2 linked regions of the Polyangium spumosum genome follow. The protein of the gene in region 2 interacts with the protein of the main gene of each other region in a pairwise test. Links are inferred from orthologs where the notes say so. Each region holds a gene or a part of one and is shown on either strand. Other genes may lie near its edges.

Region 1 (7,609 bases), on a different replicon or contig from region 2:
ACGAGCGCGTCGAGCTCACGCCGCGCGAGCCCGCCTCCGCCGAGCCGACCGAAGGTCTCCGCGAGGTGCGCCTCGACGCTGTCGCCGCGGCCCGTCCAGCCGTATGGCGCCGTCTTCGCGAGCCTGCCGGCGAGCATCGGCGTCTGCCGCGGCCCCTCCGGCGTCGCCCACGTGAGCGCGTCGTCACGCCCGTCGGGATGGCAACTCGCGCAGGCGCGACCGTCGTTCGAGATGCGTGAATCACCACTCGCGTGAAAGAGCCTCCGGCCGAGCTCGAGATCCGCGAGCGCCGCCGTCTGCGCCTTGCGCGAGAGCCCGACGCGCACCACCGCGGGCGCCTCCGCCTCGGCCGCGTCCTCTCCGCCGAGCGGCGCGATCTGGAGCGTGCGATCGAACTGCGACCACACGACGAGCCGCCGGCCCTCCACGTCGACCGCGAGCCCCGTCGGCCCTGCGGCGACCGGGAAGCGGCGCCGCTCGGCCCGCTGCGGATCGGCCGCCGCCGCGTCGTACTCGACGACCGCGTCGATGCCGAGGCACGTGACGAAGAGCGAGCGCGAAGCCGGGTCGATCGCCGCCGCCCGCGGGAGCAAACACGCGGGGCGAGGTCGCGTCGCGCCCACCATCTGCCGCACGTCCGGCTTCACGTGGATCGACTCGCCGATCGGCTGCTCGGTGTCCTCGTCGACGACCGCGACCGCCGCGACCTCCGGCGGGTTCATGCCGCCGCTGCCGTACCCCTCCGAGCGCTCCTCGGCGCGCCCCGGATCCACGAGCACCTGCGGCGCGAAGATCCGCCCCGAGAGCTCGGTCGACTTGGCGAGCGCGAACCCCTGACACGCGCGCCGCTCGATCTCCTCGCCGCCGCCGAAGAGGCCGATCTTCCCCCGCCGGAACCCGCCCTCCTCGATCCCGCCCACGTCCACCGGGCGCGCGCGCTTCGCCTCGAGATCGACCACGCTCATCCGCGAGCCCACGACGTGCGCGACGAACGCCTTCTTGCCGTCGTCCGAGACCACGACCCCCCGAGGCTCGCGCGGCAGCGGCACCTCGTACGTCCGGCGCATGCTCGCCACGTCGTACGCCGTGAGCGCCGCGCCCCAGCCGCTCGACACGAGCAACGTCCTGTCATCGGGCGTCGTCGAGAGCGCGACCGGCTCGATCGGCGTCGGCACCGTGCAGAGCGACACGAGCGGCTTCGACGGATCGGCCTCCGGCTCGAGCACCTCGATCGCCGCCTTGTCCCGGAGCGCCACCACGACGCGACCATCGGCCGCCACGACGAGCTGCGACGGCGTCCCTCCGAGCTGGGTCGTCCCGAGCTCCTTGCCCGTCGCGACGTCGACCGTGTGGATGTCGCCGTCATCCTCGTCCGCGACGTACGCGATCGTCTTGCCCCCGGCCTTCGCCAGCGCGACCACGCCGCCCTGCCGCGCGCCGGCCACGGGCTTCGCGCCCACGCCCGGGCGCACGCGCGCGCAGCTCCTCTCCCCGACGCCGGGCGCCTTCGCCTCCGCGCCCCCGCGCCCCGTGCTCCCACACCCCGCCGCGAGACCTGCCGTCGCCGCAGCAACCAGACCGATGACCGCAACGCTCGTTCGCATGCTGCCTTCCTCTTCGCGTGGGGCTCCGGGTCGCCTGCGGCGCCCTGCGCCCCACACCCCAAACCTCCCCCAGCGTCACTCGCATTCCAGAGCCGGATGTCCGCGCCCGCGGAGGGACCTATGGACGAGCGGCGCAGCCGATCGATTTACGCGTCGCGAAAAGAAAGACGATCAGCCCATCCCCAGCAGCTTGTTCATGCTGGCCTCATCGGCGGGCGTGAACGGGTGCTGGTCGAACTCCGCGCTCGTGACCCACTTGAACGCGTTCACCGCCAGCGGCGCGGGCTCGCCCGCCGTGATGCGGCACTCGTAGAGGTAGAGGTCCACGACGTACCGCTCGTACGGGTGGCTCACGAACGAGATCATCTGCCCCGGCTCGACCTCGACCCCGAGCCGATGGAAGACCTCGCGCTTCAGCGCCGCCGCGTCCGTCTCCGCGTCCTCCACGCGCCCGCCGGGGAACTCCCACAACAAGGGCAAGAGGGCCGTCGGGCGGCGCTGCGTGATGAGGTAACGCCCTTCGTGCTCGATGACGGCAGCAACGACGCGGATCGTACGCGGCGGTTCCATGGCCGACATTCTCCCCCGCCGAAGCGCGCGGCGCCAGAAGCCGCGCGCTCCGACAACCGTCTCAAGCTTGAATGTTGATCCGGAAGAGCTGCTGGCCCATCAGCAACACGTCCCCGTCGATGAGATCCACCTCCGACGAGATCCGGGTGAACGTGCCGTTCGAGCTGCCCAGATCCGTGACGAAGAGCTGGCCACGCTCGTAGCTGATGCGGCAGTGCAGACCCGAGACGTAACCGTCCTCGGGGAAGAGCACGTCCCCACGCTCGCGGCCGAGGTGCAGGCCCGTCTCCGGGATCGGGAACGAGTTGCCCGTCGCGTCCCGGCCGATGATCAGCGCGATGCGACCCACGTAGCCCTTCGACGGGCTGCCGAGCCGCTCCACGCCGTCCGCCGTCGCCTGCATCGCCGAGAGCGCCTCGAAGCGGACGATCTCCTGGCCGATGCGGAACACGTCGCCGATCATCACCGCGATCGGCTCGTCGCGGCGCAGCTTCTTGTACACGCCGTTCAGCGAGCTCTCGTCACGCACGGTGAGCTTGCCGTTCTTCGACACGAACGTCGCGTGCCGCGGCGACAGGTAGTTGTCACCCGCGAAGATCGCCCCGACGTCACGGCCGATCGTGAACGTCGCCGATGGCAACGTGTACGAGCCCGCCTCCGAGCCGTCCGCGCGAAGAGCGGTCAGGACGACCGTCATCGCGCTCGGCGTCGAGGCCACCGGCGGCGCCGCGGGCGAGGCGGCGGCCATCGCCGGCACGCTCCCGGGCTTCGGCAGCTTCGCGCCGCACGACGCGCAGAACCGGTTCGTCAGCGCGTTCGCGTGCCCGCAATCCTTGCAGATCACGGGACCCGCGCCCGCCGCAGGCGCGGCCTGCGCCGCGATCGGCGGGTGCACGGCTGCAGGCGCGGGCGGCGGGAACTGCGCCACCGCGCCCTTCGCCCCCATGTCGTCCGTCACGGCGCCCGGACGAACGACAGGGATGCCCTGCGGCGGCGTGCCGCCCGACGCAAACTTCTTCGGAGAAGCATCCCTCGGCAGCTCCGATCCGCAGCCCAGGCAGAACTTGTAGTGGTCCTGGTTCTCCTTGTTGCATTTGGGACAGGTAATCACACCGCCTCCTCGGGCACTGCCGACGCTGGCCCACGCGGACCGCGGCGCCGAGCATATTCGGGCCTATTTTTTTTGTCGAGGTTTCTCGGCGTCGTGCCACGCGAGCGTCACGCGCGTTCCTCGCTCGGGGGCTTCGCTCGGACAAGCCGAGCTGCGCCCCCGAATCCCCGGCAAACCCGGTTTACTTGGAGGAGAGGAGCGCGAGCGCCTCGCGCACGAGATCGCCGAGGGGCTCGGTCTGCACGCGCGCGCCGAGCGCCGTCACCGCGCGCTCGGCCTCGGCCGGCCGGAAGCCCATCCGCGTGAGCGCGCCGTGCAAGAGCTCCGCTTTGCCCTCGGTCGCCGCGGGCCTCGGCGCCTCGGCGCCCTTCGCGACGACCGGCGCCGCCGCGAGCTTGCCCTTGAGCTCGAGGATGAGCCGCTCGGCGGTCTTCTTGCCGATCCCGGGGACGGCCACGAGCCGCGACGCCTCGCCGCGCGCGAGCGCCGCCGCGAGCTCGCCCGCGGGCAGCGCCCCCAGGATCGACATCGCCATCTTCGGCCCCACGCTGGAGACCCCGATCAGCGCGCGAAACGCCGCGCGATCGTCCAGCGTCGGGAAGCCGTAGAGCGCGAAGGTGTCTTCCCGGACGTGCGTGTGCACGTAGAGGGTGACGACGCCGTCACCCTCCCGCGCCGCACGCCCGAGCGCGCCGAGCGGCACCGTGACCTCGTAGCCGACACCTCCGACGTCGATGACCACGACGCCCTCGGCCGAGTCCTCGACGATGCGGCCCGTGAGCCTGCCGATCAATCCTTCTTCGCTCCCTGCGCGATCCAGCGGCGCACCTTGTCACGCGCGTCCTGCGGGAGCAGGTCGCCCGTGAGCGGCATCGAGCCGCCGCACGCGGCGTCGCAGATCACCGCGGCGCACGTCAAGGTGCCGTCCATCTTGTGCATGAGGAAGCTCGTCTCCGGGCTGCCCGCCGCGACGATGTCCATGCCCGTCGCCTTCGTCGCCTTCACGCCGACGTTCTGCGCGAAGATCGCGTCGATCTCCGCCTGCGTCGGCTCGGTCGCGCTGTTGGCCGGGCCGAGGTAGGGCTGCCCGGCCTGACCCACGACCGCGCCGTGGCAAGCCGCGCCGCCGATGCCGCAGGAGTTGCGGAAGATCGGGAGCACGTCGCCCGTGAACGTCACCGCGGGGCTCGTCTTGTCGAACGACCCGTAGTCGTAACAAGTATCGTCGCCGTTCCCGTCGTCGGAGCAACCCGCCACGCCAAACGCGAGCGCGGCCAGGGAAGCAAGACCAGCAATCATCAAAGATACGAGTTTGTTCGAGCGCTTCGGCATGGCCCCGACCCTACCAGAATTCCGGTCCGCTACGGCAGAGGTTAGGCCGCTGCTCGCTTGGCCCGCGCGGGGGGACGGCATTACCATCGGCGTGGCATGCGGTCCCTCTGCGCCCTCGCCCTCGCCTTCTCCGTCTCCGGCTGCGCCGGTGGGGGCCAGGAAGCCCTCCGCAAGGAGATCGCGTCCCTGCGCCAGGAGGTGGGCCGTGTACGTGCAGACAACAACATCCTGGCCGCCCGGGTCGAGACGCTCGAGCTCTCGAGCACGAAGCTCGCCGCGCGTGGAAACGCGCCTGCGAGCGCGAACGCCTCGACGAGCGCCGAGGACGACCGACCTTCGCTCGACGTCGTGCACCTCGCGCCGACAGCCGAAGGCGGGACCGCGGCGGCGCTCGCGCCCATCGCAGGGGCGCCCGCCGAAGACGACGACACGAGCGCCTCGAACGAGGCCGACGACGCGCCTCGCCCGCTCCTCCGCTCGACGGCCCGGGGCGAGGTGATCACGCAACCTGCCTCTCTCGCGCCCCCGAGCCCCGCGAAGGCCAAGCGCCCCCTCCCGAGCCCCCCGAGAACGGCACCATGACGCACACACGCGCCCTCGCCTCGAGCTCCCTCGTCCTCCTCGCCCTCGCGGCCTCGGGCCACGCGCGCGCGCAGGACACCGATGCCGCGCCTTCGCAGGGAGGCGGCGCGCAGGTCACCGTCGTGCAGGTCCCGCAGGCGCCGGCGCCGCCGACGCAGGTGGTCGTCCCGGGTTACCCGCAGCCCGGCTTCAACCCCGACGGACACCTGCCCTCGAGCTCGCGCTCCACGCTCGACACGTCGCGCTCCGCCGACGGCTTCGATCTGCTGCCCGATCCCGAGGCGAGCGAGACCGTGCGTGGCACGGCGAACGGCGGCTTCGTCCTCGAAGGTCAACACGTGCCGGAGCTCCACAGCGTGCGCACGGGCGACACGCTCTGGGACATCTCGAGCCGCTACTACAAGAACCCGTACGGCTGGCCGCGCCTCTGGGCGCAGAACCCGCAAATCCAGAACCCACACTGGATCTACCCCGGCGATCAGGTCCGCCTGCGCGACTCGAGCGACAGCGGCCTCCCCGGCATGCGCCGCCTCCTCAGCGGCGAGCGCAAGGTCGCGCCGCAGACGGTGTTCTTGCGCGACACGGGCTGGCTCGACGACAAGAAGGAAGACGTCTGGGGCGAGATCAACGGCAGCCCCGCGGACAAGATGCTGCTCGCCGCGGGCGACGACGTCTACGTGCAGCTCGACGACAAACACGAGGTCGCGGTCGGCCAGCTCCTCACGATCTTCCGCCCGCTCGTGACGAGCGGCGACGCCGCGCAGAAGGGCCAGCTCATCTCGATCCGCGGCACGTTGCGGGTCGATCGCATCAACCCGCAGACGCGTATGGTCCGCGGCCGCGTGGTCGAGTCGCTCGACACGGTCGAGCGCGGCGCGAAGGTCGGCCCGGTCGATCGGCGCTTCGTCGTCGTCTCGCCCGTGACGAGCGCCGAGGACATCGAGGCGAAGATCGTGGCGGCGCTTTATCCGCACGCGTTTTACGGGCAGCACCAGGTGGTGTTCCTGGACAAGGGCGAGAAGGAGGGCGTCAAGCCCGGGATGCGCTTCTTCGCCCTGCGCCGCGGCGATCGCTGGCGCCACACGTTACGCGCCGCCGGCAAGTTCGCGACCATGCGGCCGGTCGTCGAAGACGATCGCCCCGCGCAGACGGAGGCCCTCGCGCCGCCCGCCGACGAGAACCTCTTCCCGGACGAGACGTACGCGGAGCTGCGCGTGTTGAAGGTCCGTGAGCACACGGCGACGGCGCTGGTGACGGCCTCGCAGCACGAGATCGAGCGCGGCGCGTTCGTCGCGGCGCGCAAGGGTTACTGACCGGGCCCGCCGAGCCAGACCGGGACGAAGCGCGGCGAGGCGAGCGCGAGGATACACGCGGCAGCCGAGAGCAAGGCGCCACCGTGGAGGAGCGCGAGCCCGAGCCGCGTGAGGCCCTTCGGCTGGGCCTGTCCGATCGAGCTCCACGCGGCGAGCGTGTTCGCGAGGGGGATGGCGAACGCGAGCCAGAGGAGCGGCGACGTGGTCTCGCCTGGCGAGTGCGGGGTGACGAGCGCGGCGACGAGCAGGTAGGCCGAAAAGAGGTAGATGGTCGGGCTCTTGATGCGCCGCGCCGCGAGGTGAGCGCGTCCCTCGCGCGCGCCGCGGAGGCCGCGGAGGACCGACACGAGGACGGCGGCGAGGAGCCAGGTGACGCAGAGGAGCCAGGCGAGAGGGAGCACGGCTAGAGGGAACGCTCGCGCTCCGCGCGGTCGAGGATGAGACGGATCAGGGCGGCGACCTCGGACGGCGGCTCTGGGCGCTGGTCGAGATATCGCTCGACCAGATCCATGCGATCAGGCCGCTTCCGGGCGCAGGGGATGCTGCGGTGGAGCTCCTGGAACACGAGCTTGCCCGACACCTGCCTCTGCAATTCATCGAGATCATCGGCCCTGGCTTGCAGGAACGCGAGGCGCTCTCGGTATGCCTCGCGCGCCGCGTCCTCCGCACCAAAGGACCTCCCCCAGGTGACGAGCGTCTCCTCGACGTTCACCGTCGCGACCGCCTGGATGGAGGAGAGGTAGCTCCGACCGGCGAACCCTGGTTTCGCGCCGTGGCTCTCGGCCAAACGCCTCGTGGTCCAGTTGTGCGCCGCGACAGGAAGTGCCTCGCGATAAAAGCCATGGATGCGCTCGGCCACGGCCTCTGCGGTGTCCCATCCCGTCGGCAACACACCTTCGCGGCGCCAGAGGACCCGTTGCAGGACGGCGAGCCAGCCCTCCGGTTCGAGCAGGTAGCTCTCCAGATCGTAGCGGCGCAGGCGGTAACAGGAGCCGTCGAAGGAGGGATCGGACTGACGCTCGATCACCTCGTCCGGCGTGAAATCCCGGTCGAGGATGCCGAACACGGGCACCGGCGTCCCGCGCTTCCGGAGCTCG
Region 2 (7,450 bases):
TGGTCGCGACCGCCATGAGCACGAGCACGAAGGCGATGAGCCTCGAGACGAGGCCCATGCTCGCCCAGATGTGCGCGAGATCGAATTGCATGGTGTGGCTCCTTGTCGGAACAGCAAATGCCCGACGAACTCAGGTCTTGATCTTGAAATTGAACCTTGCGTTCTGGTACGTCGCGACGGGGCGGCCCTCGACCATGGCCGGCTTGAAGCGCCACGTCTTCACGGTCGCGATCACGTGCGCCGCGAGCCGCGGATCCCCTCGCACGACGGTGACGTTCGAGACGTCACCCGATTCTGTCACGACAAACCGTACGATGACCGTGCCCTCGACGCCCTGGCCCTTCAGGTCCTCGGGATACGGTGGCTGCGGCTTCGATATCGGCGACGGCGGCGTGCCGTCCTCGCCGAGGACGATGGGACCCGCCGCTCTGGGAGGAGGAGGCGGCGGCGGCGGCGGCGGTGGCGGTGGAGGAGGCGCCACCGCCGCCGCGGTCCCCATTCCCCCGGGCGTCCCACCCGAGCCCTCCCCCGAGCCCTCTCCATAATCGTCGTCGCTCGCCTTCGCTTTGCTCGGATCTGCCTCCTTCGGCATCTCCGTCGGCATTTCGACCGGCGCGGCGATCGGCCTGTGTTTTGGCCCGGGCGGCGCCGGCGGCTTCGGCGCCGCGTCCGCGGGCGGCGGCGGAGGAGGCGGCGGCTTCGGCGGCTCCACGGTGGGCGTGAGCTCGACGGCGACGACCTCCTCTTCTTCTTCCACGGCGGGCGCGCTCGATTTCATCGTCGCCCCGACGACGCCGACCGCCGTGCAGATGGCGATCGCCGCCGCATATCCGATGAGAAGCCTCCTGCCGCGCCCGGGATCGGTCTCCCCGACGCTCCACGCCTCGAAGCCCATTGCCGTCTTTCCTCGGCCCCCACCTTGACGATCGTTCGTGACAACCTCGTGAACGTCGCGAAACGATCACGTGCGCGTCGTATGACGCTCCTTCAATCGGGGTGCGAGCCGGGCATGTCGGGGTCGCCGCCGAATCGATAGCCGATCCCCCGCACCGTCTGCACGTAGTCGCCGGCCGGCCCGAGTTTGTCGCGGAGCCTCTTCACGTGCGTGTCCACCGTGCGCGTCGTGATCTCGACGTCCATCCCCCACACCCCCTCGAGCAGCGCGCCGCGCGTCTGGACGCGCTCGCGATTCTCGTAGAGGGCGACGAGGAGCTTGAATTCGAGCAAGGTGAGCTCGACCTCGGCGCCGTCGACCCATACCCGGTGCGCCTCGTCGTCGATACGCAGCCGGCCGAACTGAAGGACCCGGCGCTCGCCGGTCTTCGCCTTCGCGCGCCGCAGGATCGCCTGCACCCGGAGCAAGAGCTCGCGGACGCTGAACGGCTTCACCACGTAATCGACGGCCCCGAGCTCGAAGCCGACGACCCGGTCGACCTCGTCGCCGCGCGCCGACACGATGACCACGGGCATATCGCGCGTCTCCTCGCTCTGCTGCAAGCGAAGGCAGACCTCGGTGCCTTGCAGGTCGGGGAGCATCAGGTCGAGCAGGATGACGTCCGGGCGCCGCTCGCGCGCGAGCCGGAGCCCCTCCTCGCCGCGCGGCGCGAGCAGGACCTCGTGCCCCGCCTGCCGGAAATTGTAATCGAGCACCTTGAGGAGCGCGGGCTCGTCCTCGATGACCAGGATACGTGCCATCGAGCCCGCTTGTACTCCCCTCCTGTTACGCGCCGATGAAGCCCGTGTTGCAGGTCGGCGGGGAATTCCGCGCTTCGTTACGATTGCGTGAATACGACGTGTCGAGACGTCTTCAGCGAGGAGCTTTGGCGCGCAGGGCGGCGCGCAAGGTGGCGAGCTCGCGGCGGAGCGGGCCGATGAAATCGGCGCTGATGGTCCGCTTCTGCCCCTTCATCGCGCGCGCGGTGTGCCACTTGCTGAGCGCGAGCCGCGACGCCGCCCGGATGAACGCGCGCCCCTCGGCGCCGCGCCCGTCGAACGTGCACTTGATGCGGCCGACGGGCGAACACACGAGCTCGAGCTCGTCCTGGCTCAGGTTGCCGAGCAGCACCTCGTCCCGGAGAAACTGCCGGATCGTGCGGCCCTTGCGCATCACGAGCGCGACGATGATGCAGAAAAACGCCGCCACGAAGAGCAACCAGAAGAGCAACATCACCACGAACGCGTTCGGGATGACCGTGGGCACGAAGTTCCAGAGCGCGTGCAGGAAGACGCCCACGAAGAACCCGCCGATCGGCGCGACCCACCGCACCCACGTCCGGCTCGACTCACGCGCGATGCCGAAGCCGATGCCGGTCATCGACGTGTAGAGCGGGTGACCCCAGGGCGCGAGCACGCCGCGCAAGAAGAAGGTCGTGCCGAGCTGATCGGCCATGTCCGCGCGCGCGTAATAACTGACGTTCTCGACCGCGGCGAACCCGAGCGCGCAGAAGGTCGCGTAGATGATGCCGTCGACGACGCCGTCGAACTCGCGCCGAAGGAAGTAGAAGAAGCCCAGGATCGCGAGCCCTTTGAAGAGCTCCTCCGAGAGCGGCGCGCTCACCACGGTCGTCATGAAATTGCCGACCTTGGGCCCGAACAGGCCCGCGAACACGATGTGCACGCCCGTGTTGATCATCCCGGCGAAGCCCGTCGCCACGACCGCGCCCCAGAGGAACGCCATCGCGAGGCACCACCACGGCTCGGGATCGTACCGATCGAGCACCATCGGCACGAAGAGGTAGAAGCCGAGCGGCAAGAACGCGAAGAGCGCGCCCGTCAGGACCGCCGAGAGCATGCGCCCCGGCGCCTTCGACAGGAAGATCTCGGCCATCGTGAAGAGGATGTTCAGCACGACCCCGGCGAGCATGCCGACGATCCAGAGCCCGAGCCCCACCACGCGGCGGCGCTTGTCCGGATCGGGCGGCTCCTGCGGGACGTGCCGCTGCGGCGCGCCGTGACCGTGCTGGGGGTACGGCGCCTGGGGATGCTGCGGGTACGGGTAAGGAGCGTGGCCGTGACGGCCGGGCGGCGATCCGTAGGGGTTGTTCATGGCAGAACGCCCGACGCATCCACGCGCCGGGCGTTCGCTCATCCTATCGAATGTGCCGCCGCGAGGGCGAGGTCAGTCGGCGACCTTCTGCTGGATCACCACGTGCGGCGAAGGCGACTTCGGCGCGTTCTGTTGCTCGGCGCTCACGATGAGCTCGAAGCTCGTGAGAGGCACCGTCGCCGCGGGCAACGAGCCCGTGCGCTTGTCCGCGTTGTAGGCGAGCGACCCGATGCGCTGCCACTCGCTGCTCGAGTCCTTGCGGGCCCAGACGACGAAGGCCGAAGCACCCGGCATGAGACGATCGGGCGGGGCCAGGTGCTCCGCCTCGATGCTCACGGTGGTCAGAACCGTGCTGCTGTTGACCTCGGCGACGATCTTCGCGTCGGCGTCGGGCGCGCGCGGCGTGCCCTTGGTCATGTACTCGAGCGGGCCGCCGCACGCCGCGAAGAGCAGCGCAAAGGCGACCGAAAGCATCCCGCGACCCATCCAGCTATGCGCGTTCATCGCACCTCCAAGCAACTCTGGATGTACCAGACTTTCCGTCCGGTTGCATCGTTTCCAGCACTCTCCTCACGGCTTGACGACCCGCGTGCCCGGCGGCGGCTTGAAGTCGAACTCGCCCTTGGCGACGGGCTGGTTGACGACGGGCGCGCTGAAGTCGAACCGGTTCTTGTTGCCTTGCGCGTCGAGGATCAGCACACGGCGAACCTGGTTCGTCGCGGCGTCGACGTAAAGGAGGACCTTCTGGTAGGCGGGCGTCGCGTCCTTCGGCGTGCCCTCGAGCACGTATCCGCCCTCGAATTTCATCTGCGCGGCGTCGAGCAGCTTCAGGTTGAAGTCCTTCACGAGCTGGCCCGTGCCCATCAAGAAGGCGAGCGCCGCCGGGTATTGCGAGTTCTTCACCGGCGACTCGAACATCTGCTCGTTTTCTTTCTCGTAGACCCGGATCACCTTGCCGTCGGACACGACGCGGTTGCCGTTCGGCGCGGCGTAGGTCCAGCTCATCTTGCCGGGCTTCTCGAAGGTGACCGTGCCCTTCGACTCCTTCTTCACGTTCTGGACCTTGATCGTGTAGGTCTGCGAGAACGTGGCCTTGAAGGTCTTCGTGGAGTCGTAGAACTGCTGCACGCGACGGCCGATCTCGTCGGCCGTGGGGCCCTTCGCCGCGGCAGGGGCGGCGGGCTTCGCGGCCTGGCTGTGGCCGTCGGTCGAGCAGAGCAGGAGGGCGGGGACCACGGCGAACGCCGCGAGGAGGGAGGAGATCGAGAGGGACTTTACCTTACGCATCATTTTCTTCCTGTTCCGCGTCGCTTTCGGGACCAAAGCTCGCGGGGTTGGACGCAGGGCGCCCACGGGCGATGCAAGATCAAGGGACGCTGGCGCGCCGTCGACCCGGGCGGGCAGGCGCAGAGGCGGCGAGCGCCGTCTGGAAGCCGACAACGTTGCAGTGCGTGAGCGCGATGGCGAGGGCGTCGGCGGCGTCCGACCGGGGCGGGGCGCCGAGCCGGAGGATGGCCGTCACGACCATGGCCACCTGGCGCTTGTCCGCCGCGCCCTTGCCCGCGACGGTGCGCTTCACGAGCGCAGGCGCGTACTCGAACGTCCGGACGGACGCGCGGGCGAGCCGGAGCAGGACGACGCCACGCGCATGGCCGAGCTTGGCCGCGCTCTGCGCGTCCTTGGAGAAGAAGATGCTCTCGACCGCGGCGTGTGAGGGCGCGTGGGCGGCGATGACCTCGCCGAGGCGATCGTCGATGTCGACGAGCCTGTCGGCGAAGGTGCCGTCGAGGTCGACGTCGATGACGCCATGCGCGACGTGCTCGACGCGTGTGCCGACACGCTCGAGCACGCCCCACCCGAGATGACGGCTGCCAGGATCGATGCCGAGGACACGCACGCGGGGCGTTCTAGCAGACCCCGTGACCGCGGCGGGGGAAGATCTTGTGCGGGTTCAGGAGGCCCTTCGGGTCGAAGACGGCCTTCAAGCGGCGCTGCAGATCGATGAGCTCGGGGCCCTGTTCGAGCGGGAGGTACTCGGCCTTGGAGGTGCCGATGCCATGCTCGCCCGTGAGCGTGCCGCGCATGCCGATCACGCTGCGGAAGAGGCGATCGAGGCCACGCTCGACGCGAGGGGCCGCGTCGGGGTCGTCCCAGAGGAAGTTCACGTGCAGGTTGCCGTCGCCCGCGTGGCCGTAGGAGAGCATGCGTACCCTCGTCTCCTCGCTGATGCGGTCGATCTCGCGCAGCAGCTCGGGCAAGCGCGTGCGAGGCACGACGACGTCCTCGGAGATCTTGTAACGGGCCATCGCGCGGGTCGCGGGCGAGAGGGCGCGGCGCGCTTCCCAGAGGCGCTCGCGCTGAGCGGCGTCCTGCGCGACGAGGACGTCGAGCGCACCCTCGGCCACGCACGCCTCGCCGATGCGCTCCATCGCGGCCTCGCACGAGGCGGGATCCCCGTCGACCTCGATGAGGAGGAGCGCGCCCGCGCGCGGGTCGACAGGCACGCCGCGGGCGCGGACGGCCGAGAGCGCGCCCGCGTCGAGCAGCTCGAGGCAACGCGGGACGAGGCCGGCGGCGATGATGGCGGAGACGGCGCGGCCGGAGGTGAAGGCGGTGTCGAAGAGGCCGAGCAGCGTGGTGACGCTCGGAGGTTTGGGGATGAGCTGCAACGTGGCCTCGGTGAAGACGGCGAGCGTGCCCTCGCTGCCGACGAGCAAGCTCGTGACGTCGTAGCCGGTGACGCCCTTGACCGTGCGCCTCCCGGTGCGGAGGCGCGTGCCGTCGACGAGCAGCGCCTCGAGGCCGAGCACGTACTCGCGCGTGACGCCGTACTTGAAGGCGCGCGGGCCGCCCGCGTTCTCGGCGAGGTTGCCGCCGAGGGCGCACATCCTGAGCGAGTTCGGATCGGGCGGGTAAAAGAGGCCCTCGGCCTCGACGGCGGCGTGGAGGTCGCCGAGGATCACGCCGGGCTCGACGACGGCGACGAGCTCCTCGCGATCGATCTCCTTGATGCTTCGCATGCCGAGCGTGGTGACGACGACGCCGCCGCCCACGGGCACCGCGCCGCCCGATTTGCCGCTGCCGGCGCCACGAGGGACGATCGGGACCTCGGCCTCGCTCGCCGCGGCGAGCGCGCACCGGATGTCGTCGGGCGTCTCGGCGACGACGACTGCGTCGGGGATCACGGGCTCCTGATCGGACTCGTCTCCCGCGTACGCCTCGCAGCCGTCGGGCGAGGTGATCACCTTCGACGGGCCGAGGGCCCGGTCGAGCAAGCGCCGCGCCTTGTCGACGGCGGCGGCGGAGGGTCGGGGGAAGGGCGCGCGACGGAGCACGTTCGACTTCTAGTACGGATCCCGCGCTCGGGCGACGGCCCCTATGCGCGCCTCCTGCAGCCTGGTATCGCGCTCCCATGCATCGCGTCATGGTGGTCTTCCTGGGCGCGCTGGGCCTCGCCGGCGTGGGGTGTGGGGGCGAGGGCTCGGCGGGATCGACGAACACGCAAGGCGAGCCGCACGCCTGCTCCGCGGACGCGGCGCCGACACGGACGGCGTCGTGCGTGGCCGCGTTCGACCCCGGCGACGACGGCGGGTTCGGATCGGATCGGTTCCCCGAGATCGTCTACGGCGAGCCGCTCGGCAGCGGCACGACGTCGGGCGGGCTCGACGTGCTCTCGCTCGGCCGTGGTGGCTCGATCGTGCTCGGCTTCGGGGGCAACACGATCGTCGACGGCGAAGGCCCGGACTTCGTGGTCTTCGAAAACCCGTTCTTCGCGGCGGGCGATCCGAACAACGTGTACGCGGAGCTCGGCGAGGTCTCCGTCAGCATGGACGGGGAGAGCTGGAGCGTGTTCCCGTGCGCCGAAGACGCGGAGCCACCCGCGGGTTGCGCCGGCTTCTCCCCGGTCTTCGCGAACGGCGACCTGGGCATCTCGTCCCTGGATCCCGCGGTGTCCGGCGGCGACGCCTTCGACCTCGCGGAGCTCGGCGTGAGCGAGGCTCGGTTCGTCCGCATCCGGGATCTCCAGGGCATCGGCGCGGAGCCAAACGCGGGGTTCGATCTCGACGCGATCTCCGTCCTGCACGCGAAGGTGCCGTGATGCTTGCGAGGTGAGAGGGGCCGACCTAGGAACAAGGCCCGTCTCCCCGCATGTTGCCTGCCCACGTCGAGCCACGCGATCTGCACGTCACAGCGATGCACGCCCTCTTCACGGAAGAGGCCGACGCGGCGGTCCGCTCGATCCTGCGCGACGCGGTGCTCGCGGCGGGCTTCGAGCTCGCCATCGCGTGGCGCCTCGATCGTGAGGCCTACGTGCTCCGCTGCGTCGCGACGTATCAGGACCCCGAGCGGCCCGGCGCGCCCGTGTTCGAGGCGGACTCGATGCGGATGACGTTCTCGTACGGC

What was found.
Region 1: the proteins of ruvC (region 2) and ruvA interact in binary tests that used the Escherichia coli proteins (3 or more experiments, as listed by UniProt). The link is inferred for Polyangium spumosum from one-to-one orthologs.

Annotation. Positions count from the first base shown.
Region 1 is NZ_WJIE01000016.1:146,175-153,783, forward strand. Bases 2,273-5,182 are described here. They hold ruvA (Holliday junction branch migration protein RuvA), read right to left. Parts: upstream 4,079-5,182; coding sequence 3,467-4,078; downstream 2,273-3,466. Other genes in these bases: GF068_RS36100 (FHA domain-containing protein), read right to left, coding at 2,273-3,285; GF068_RS36110 (hypothetical protein), read right to left, coding at 4,075-4,617; GF068_RS36115 (coiled-coil domain-containing protein), read left to right, coding at 4,714-5,182. Also shown: GF068_RS36090 (cytochrome C peroxidase), read right to left, coding at 1-1,604; GF068_RS36095 ((deoxy)nucleoside triphosphate pyrophosphohydrolase), read right to left, coding at 1,776-2,174; more of GF068_RS36100, read right to left, coding at 2,236-2,272; more of GF068_RS36115, read left to right, coding at 5,183-5,199; GF068_RS36120 (LysM peptidoglycan-binding domain-containing protein), read left to right, coding at 5,196-6,512; GF068_RS36125 (hypothetical protein), read right to left, coding at 6,506-6,913; GF068_RS36130 (hypothetical protein), read right to left, coding at 6,916-7,609. UniProt on the Escherichia coli protein: The RuvA-RuvB-RuvC complex processes Holliday junction (HJ) DNA during genetic recombination and DNA repair.
Region 2 is NZ_WJIE01000002.1:757,357-764,806, forward strand. What follows is about bases 3,179-5,929. They hold ruvC (crossover junction endodeoxyribonuclease RuvC), read right to left. Parts: upstream 4,944-5,929; coding sequence 4,413-4,943; downstream 3,179-4,412. Other genes in these bases: GF068_RS09010 (hypothetical protein), read right to left, coding at 3,179-3,520; lolA (outer membrane lipoprotein periplasmic chaperone LolA), read right to left, coding at 3,617-4,336; GF068_RS09025 (FAD-binding oxidoreductase), read right to left, coding at 4,954-5,929. In the rest of the region: GF068_RS08990 (MotA/TolQ/ExbB proton channel family protein), read right to left, coding at 1-91; GF068_RS08995 (energy transducer TonB), read right to left, coding at 131-895; GF068_RS09000 (response regulator), read right to left, coding at 988-1,695; GF068_RS09005 (PrsW family intramembrane metalloprotease), read right to left, coding at 1,808-3,046; more of GF068_RS09010, read right to left, coding at 3,119-3,178; more of GF068_RS09025, read right to left, coding at 5,930-6,381; GF068_RS09030 (cell surface protein), read left to right, coding at 6,459-7,145; GF068_RS09035 (sensor histidine kinase), read left to right, coding at 7,196-7,450.